3 regions of the Nonomuraea sp. NPDC004580 genome follow, and region 2 is predicted to be linked to each of the others. Evidence: riboswitches for the same ligand, from Rfam matches in the RefSeq annotation. Region 2 holds a riboswitch; each other region holds the start of a gene.
The links. A riboswitch is a leader RNA that binds a small molecule or an ion and turns the genes downstream of it on or off. The one in region 2 is predicted to bind cyclic di-AMP.

Region 1: linked by a shared signal. The riboswitch ahead of ABZW11_RS38710 (CHAP domain-containing protein) and the one ahead of ABZW11_RS31460 (C40 family peptidase) in region 2 are both predicted to bind cyclic di-AMP.
Region 3: linked by a shared signal. The riboswitch ahead of ABZW11_RS04600 (C40 family peptidase) and the one ahead of ABZW11_RS31460 (C40 family peptidase) in region 2 are both predicted to bind cyclic di-AMP.

What each region holds. Positions count from the first base shown of each region.
Region 1 is NZ_JBEXLH010000064.1:18,290-20,545, forward strand. It holds gene ABZW11_RS38700 (aldo/keto reductase) at 1-24, shown strand, start outside; gene ABZW11_RS38705 (Gfo/Idh/MocA family oxidoreductase) at 107-1,060, shown strand; cyclic di-AMP (ydaO/yuaA leader) riboswitch at 1,178-1,314, shown strand; gene ABZW11_RS38710 (CHAP domain-containing protein) at 1,327-2,025, shown strand; gene ABZW11_RS38715 (hypothetical protein) at 2,088-2,256, opposite strand, start outside.
Region 2 is NZ_JBEXLH010000040.1:18,292-20,547, reverse strand. It holds gene ABZW11_RS31465 (NlpC/P60 family protein) at 1-11, shown strand, start outside; cyclic di-AMP (ydaO/yuaA leader) riboswitch at 735-900, shown strand; gene ABZW11_RS31460 (C40 family peptidase) at 995-1,501, shown strand; gene ABZW11_RS31455 (hypothetical protein) at 1,591-2,256, shown strand, end outside.
Region 3 is NZ_JBEXLH010000002.1:309,888-312,143, reverse strand. It holds gene ABZW11_RS04605 (LuxR C-terminal-related transcriptional regulator) at 1-128, shown strand, start outside; gene ABZW11_RS04600 (C40 family peptidase) at 230-1,159, opposite strand; cyclic di-AMP (ydaO/yuaA leader) riboswitch at 1,282-1,433, opposite strand; gene ABZW11_RS04595 (amino-acid N-acetyltransferase) at 1,711-2,256, shown strand, end outside.

The sequences.
Region 1 (2,256 bases), on a different contig from region 2:
CCCGACCCCGACTCGTTCGAGTGACGGATGTGACAAAACGACATTCCTGATATTTCCGGCACCACCGACATAAGCCCCTATTTGCCTTCCGGATACGATCGCCGGCGTGCGAGATTTCACTTGGGGAATAGCCGCCACCGGCGGCATCGCCCGTACCGTGGGTGCGGCGATCGTGGCGGAGCCCGGCATGCGGGTGGCCGCCGTAGGAAGCAGGAACCTGGCCAGGGCGCAGGCCCTGGCGTCGGCTTTGGGCGCGGAGTCGGCGTACGGGTCCTATGAGGAGTTGTGCGCCGACCCGGCGGTGGACGCGATCTACGTCGCCACCCCGCACGCCCAGCACCTGCAGGTCGCCGAGGCCGCGATCGCGGCGGGCAAGGCGGTGCTGTGCGAGAAGCCGCTGGCCGCGACCGTGGACGACGCGGAGAAGATGGTGCGGTTGGCCCGCGAGGCCGGGGTCTTCCTGATGGAGGCCATGTGGATGCGGTTCAACCCGCTCATCAGGCGCATCACGGAGGATCCGCGCTTCGGGGAGATCCGGTCGGTGCAGGCGAGCTTCGGCTTCGCCCATCCGTACGACCCGGCGCACCGCCTGTGGGCGCCGGAGCTGGGCGGCGGCGCCCTGCTCGACCTCGGGATCTACCCGTTCGGGCTGGCCCAGCTCATCCTGGGCATGCCCACCGACCTGCACGTCACCGGCTCCCTGGCCCCGAACGGCGTTGACGCGGAGGCGGCCGGCGTCTTGCGTTACCCCGGCGGGCGGCACGCTCTCGTGGCCACCTCATTGCTCGGGAATTACCCGAACGGGGCCAGTGTTGTAGGTACCCAGATGCGGGCGGACATCCAGGCGCCGTTCTGGGCACCGCAGCGGATCGTCCTCTCCGGGCCGGCGATGGAGCCGGAGGAGCACGTGCTCGACCCGGCCGACAACGGTTACGCCGGAGAGCTCCGCGAAGTCCGCGCCGCCACGGCCGAAGGCAGGACCGAATCCTCGATCATGCCGCTTGACGAATCCCTTGCCATGATGGGGCTTCTGGCCAAGGCGCGCAGTCAGCTCCGCTGACTTTACTTTTATGGATTTGTAATCCTCTTGCCTCATGTATTACCTTATGGGGCATCTTGAGGCATACGTCCGGTTTGTCCGGCTATGTCAGACCATCGCACGACACATCACAGGATCGTCCTGTGACCGCTGAATCCGCCACGCGCGGAACCGGGGACCCATGTCCTTTGGGGTGAATCGGCACTTCGGTGCCGTAGGGCAGCTTCCACGCCCGAACCCGTCAGCTAACCCGGTAAGCGGCATGGAAGCAAGGAGCAACCCCCTCGATGGCCAAGCATCGTCTTACCGCTGTCTCGAAGAGCACCATCGCCCGCGCCGTCCTCGGCGCCGGCGTCCTGGCCTCGGCCTTCGGCGTCCCCGCCGCGGCCCACGCCGACACCTCCACCGCCGTCGCCGCGGCCACCGCCGCGAAGCACCCGGCCACCGCGCTCGCCGCCCACAAGGCGGGCGAGCGTGACGAAACCAAGATCACCGCCACCGCCGACCAGGTCCTGGCCGTCGCCAGGGCGCAGGTGGGCGTCTCCGAGAACGCCAGCGGCGGCGGGACCAAGTTCCAGCAGTGGTACGCCAACTCCCAGCGTGCCGCCGAGACCGTCGCCCGTGACGGCGGCAGCCGCAACGCTTACCTGAACGCCGCCTGGTGCTCGATGTTCGTCTCCTGGGTCGGCGAGCAGACCGGCGCCCGCCCGCAGGTCGGCTGGGACGCCTGGACCGTCGCCCACGCCAAGTGGTTCGCCGCCAACAAGCGCTTCGGCCACGAGGCCAAGCCGGGTGCCGTGGTGTTCTTCTCCTGGAAGGGCGGCGACTCCCTGAGCGACATCCAGCACGTCGGCTTCGTCGTCAAGGACAACCACGACGGCACCATCTCCACCATCGAGGGCAACACCGGCAACGGCAAGGTCGAAGAGCGGGTCCGGCCGAAGTCGCAGGTCGTCGGCTACGGCTACCCCGAGTACGCCGGCTGACCTTCCCTCGCGTCCCTCTTCGTGACAGCGGAACGCGCGCCCCTTCCGGGGGCGCGCGTTCGTCATGTCAGGAGGTCGGCGTACGGCCCCGGGATCTCGCTGAGCTCGTCGTGGGTGCCGCACTGCACGATCCGGCCTTCGTCGAGCACGACGATCAGATCCGCCATCCGCACGGTGGGGAAGCGGTGGGTGATCAGCAACGTGACGGCTCCCGGACGGCTCCCGGCCGCC
Region 2 (2,256 bases):
TCCGCCCGTAACCCGCCCCCGGCATCCGGCCCTCGCCCCCGGCATCCGGCCCCGGGCGATTCGGCCGCTCAAGCCCAGCCGCTGAGTTCTGGTCTGGCTGCGTAAGCCCCGGCGGTTCGGCCGCCGGGGCTTTCTGTGTGACAGCGGGGGGTCCGGCCTGGCGCCGGCTCCTGGCGCTCGCGTTTCGCTCGCCCTCATCGCAGTCGCGTTCAGCATCAGCACTCTGCGCACACGGTGGCCGCTCGGCTGTGATCCGTGTCGCGGCTCGTCTACGAAGATCTATAGTTGCCAGACTCTCCGACCCACTTGGTCGCGACGGGCATGACCTCCTGATCGGCCACTACTAGGGCAAGTCGTACAAAGGGCAGATTTTTCGGGACGGTGTCCCACGTGTCCGGCCGGCCGACGGGAAGAGAAGGTGATTCGCGTTTGTGACTGATGTGACTCATGTGACTGCTGGGACCTGACAAAAGGCCGCGAAAGCAAGTGTGAGTGAGGTCACATTTTGGTCACAAGACCTGGGGTCCCAGCAGGGGTTTCGAGTCTGACAAATCCCGCTATCTGATCTTTACAGGGCCATTCACGCTTTGCCGATCCTTGACCCTTCGGCGTAGCTTCTGGCGTCGTCGCGGTGAACAAGCCATGTCGCCGCGAACCGGCATCGGTTCCTCCCGATGTGAGACAGACAAAAACCCGCCGGTCGGCCCTGATATCCCCATCGCACTTCTGATCGGGGTGCCGACCTGCCGAATCCGTGCAGCCAGGAGGCACGGAGCCGGGGACCCAGCGATCCCACGTTCCCCGAAGGATCAGGGGTGAATCGGCGCGCCCATCGCGCCGTAGGGCGACTTCCACGCCCGAATCCGTCAGCTAACCCGGTAGGCGTTCGTGGAAGACACAAGGAGAAATCCTGTCTAACTCCCTGCAGAACCCCCGCCTGTCCCGCCTTGCCCTGAGTGGTGTAGCACTCACGATGACCGTGACGGCCGGAGGTATGGTCCTCCATGCCCCGGCAGCTCAGGCGGCGACGACCCGCGAGACCAGCGCGGCGGCCGGCACGACGGTGAAGGCGGCGACCACCGCCCGCACCACGGCGTCGGCGAAGGCCCGTAAGAGGGCCGCCAAAGCCGCCCGGCAGAAGGCGAGGGCCGGCAAGGCCGTCGCCGTGGCCAAGAAGCAGATCGGTGACCCGTACCGTTACGGGGGCACAGGACCTGGTTCGTTTGACTGCTCGGGCCTCGTCCAGTTCGCCTGGAAGAAGGCCGGCGTCAAACTCCCGCGCGTGGCGAGCAGCCAGTTCGTCCGCACGAGGAAGAAGGTCTCCTGGCGCGATCTCAAGCCAGGTGACCTGATGTTCTTCAGCGGGCTCGGCCATGTGGGCATGTACGTCGGCAAGGGCAAGATGATCCATTCACCGCGGACAGGTGAACGGGTACGCATCGACAAGCTGAGCGGATGGCGAAGGTCGTCCTTCGTCGGCGCCGTCCGTCCCGGCGTGTGAAGAAGCCCCGTCCGGATCCTCCCCGATCCGGACGGGGCTCTCGCGTTCCCGACCCCTGACCCGCAAGGCAGCGCATACGATCGGGCACTGTGTCCGAGCAGGTGAGCCGACGAGCCGCGGTGACCGGCCTGGTGCTCCTCGCCGTCCCGGCCGCCGCTCCGCTGCCGGACGCGCCCGTCCTGCCACCCCGGGCGCGCGACCTGTGGCCGGGGCCCCACGTCGTACGCCGCGGCCGGTGGTCCACGGTCGTGGGCCACGACGCCGAGGGGCTCGGCGAGCTGGCGCGCACGGCCGACACGGCCGGCAGGCGGGTGTCGGCGGTGCTCGCCCGCCCCGTACGCCCCCTCGTCGTCGTCCCGGCCGACGCCCGCGAGGCCGCACGCCTGGCCCGGGTGGGCGGGGTGGACGGGCTCGCGGCGGTGGCCGACGGCACGCGGGTGATCGTCGTCCCAGAGGCGTTCGCCACCCTCAACCCCGTCGGCAGGGACGTCGTCCTCGCCCACGAGCTCACCCATGTCGTCGCCGGCACCGACGGCCTGCCCGTCTGGCTGTACGAGGGCTTCGCCGACTACGTCGCCTACCGCGACGCCGGACTGCCCGTGGCGACGGCCGCCGCCGAGCTGGCCGCCGAAGTGCGCGCCGGGCGTCTCCCGACCGTTCTGCCCGGACCTGCGGCTTTCGCGGCGGACGGGGGTGACCCGGCCGGGCTCGCGCGGGCGTACCAGGAGGCGTGGCTGGCGTGTCGCTTCCTCGCT
Region 3 (2,256 bases), on a different contig from region 2:
GAGTAGGCAGACGGCTGGACATCAGCGGCCGTACCGTACGCCGGAGACTGCGGGGCATCTGCGACCGCATCGGCGTCGCCACGGCGATCGAGGCCGTGGCCTGGGCGGCCCGCCGCCAGCTGATCTGATGATCGGCGACGGGCTCGCGTGGGGCGGGCCCTGCGGGCCTCTGCAGGGCCTTCTGCGGACCTCGCGGGCGGCTCAGTAGGGGCGGCTCAGTTGGGGCGGCTCAGTCGGCGATGCGCACCGCGCCGGCGAAGGGCCGCCGCTCGATCGAGGCGATGCGGACGACGTCGCCGGTCCGCGGGGCGTGCACCATCATGCCGCCGCCGAGGTAGATGCCCACGTGGTGCAGGTCGCTGTAGAAGAACACCAGGTCGCCCGGGCGCAGCTCGGAGCGGTCGATGTGGCGGCCCGCCGTCCACTGGCTGCCGGTGTAGTGCGGCAGCGAGATGCCGACCTGCTGATATGCGGCCATGACGAGGCCGCTGCAGTCGTAGGAGTTGGGGCCTTCCGCGCCCCACACGTACGGCTTGAGCTGCTGCGTGAGCGCCCACCTGGCGGCCTGGGCGGCCTTGCCGCTGCCCACGATGGGCAGGTTGACGCGCTGGGCCCGGGTGCCCGGCCGGCCCGCCTCGCCGAGTGCCCGCCTGAAGAGGTTGCTCTCGACCTTGGTGACCAGCTTGGTGATCTTGTCGCGCTTGCTGTCGAGGTCGGAGATGAGCTTCTCGACCTCCTTGATGCGGGTGGCGGCGCCCGCCTTGGCCCGCTCGGCGGCCTCCCTGGCCTTGGTGACCTGGTTGACCGCCTCGCCCTGCTGTTGCTGCAGCACGTACGTGGTGGCGGCGCGGTCGAGGAACTCGTCGGGGTCGTCGGAGGTGGCGAAGGCGAGGGCGCGGCTGAGGCCGCCGGTGATGTAGGCGTTCTCGGCCAGTGCGGCGGCCTTGGCGCGCTTGGCGGCGAGGTCGGCCTCGCTGGTGGCCAGGGTCTTCTTCGCGGCGTCAGCGGCCCTCTTGGCGCTCTTGAGCTTCTCCCGCTGGCTGTTGTACTCCTCGGCCAGCGTCTCGATCTCGGTGTGCATCTTCTCGACCTGCTTGGCCAGGTCTTGGAGCGAGGGCTTGGGGTCGGCGGACGCGGAGCCTACGGGGGCGGCGACCAAAAAGGTGGCCAGTGTGACACTTATTACACCGAGCAGACGCGACCGCCGGGAGGCACGTTGCAGAGGGCGGGCGTGCTTGCCCGCGGTCGTCCTCTCACGCCTGCGCGTGCGCTTCACCAACCAGCTCCTCTCGTCGACGCCTGCCGGGTTAGCTGACGGGTTCGGGCCGGAGCAGCCCTACCGGACGTTGCGGATTCACCCCGATGGTGGCGCTGGGGGGCGTCACCGGCGGTTCCCCGGCTCCTCCTCGTGGAGGATTAGGCGTGTCGCCCGCGCGCGACACGCGGGGAACATCGTCGCTGGACACTAATGCACTCCGGGTTCGTGCTCAACCAGAACTGCCGACTCTGTAGAGGTTTCACAACCGAAGAGTCACAAGGTGATCTCGTGCCCCGCCGTACGAAACGCAACTTATGACGGATTTGCCGCCCGATCTGGTGACTCGCGGGCCTGCTCAGAGCGCGTGCTCAGATGAGCACGAGTTGTAACAGCATGGGCCGAGACGTGGGAGTTAGGGCCGAGCCGTAATGACATCTGTACCCTGGATGGCCATGGAGCAGGTGGCCGAACTGACAACAGCCGAGACCGCGGTGGTGGTCCGGCGCGCCCGCACGCCCGATGTGCGGGACATCAGGAGGCTTGTGGACACCTACGCGGGGGCGGGCTCGGGCTCGCGGCTCCTGAAGAAGGCCACCGTCACCCTGTACGAGGACGTACAGGAGTTCTGGGTGGCCGAACGGGGCGGGCAGGTCGTCGGTTGCGGTGCGCTCCACGTGCTCTGGGAGGACCTCGCCGAGGTCCGTACCGTGGCCGTGGACCCGCAGTGCCGTGGCATGGGCGTCGGCCATCGGATCGTCTCGGCGCTGATTCAGCAGGCGAATGATCTAGGTCTGCGGCGTGTATTCTGTCTGACTTTTGAGGTCGACTTCTTCGCAAGACTGGGCTTTCGCCAGATTCAGGGCACGCCGGTCTCACCCGAGGTGTACGCCGAACTGCTGGCCTCGTACGACGAGGGTGTCGCGGAGTTCCTCGACCTGGAACACGTCAAACCGAACACCCTGGGCAACACCCGCATGCTGCTGCATCTGACATCGGGT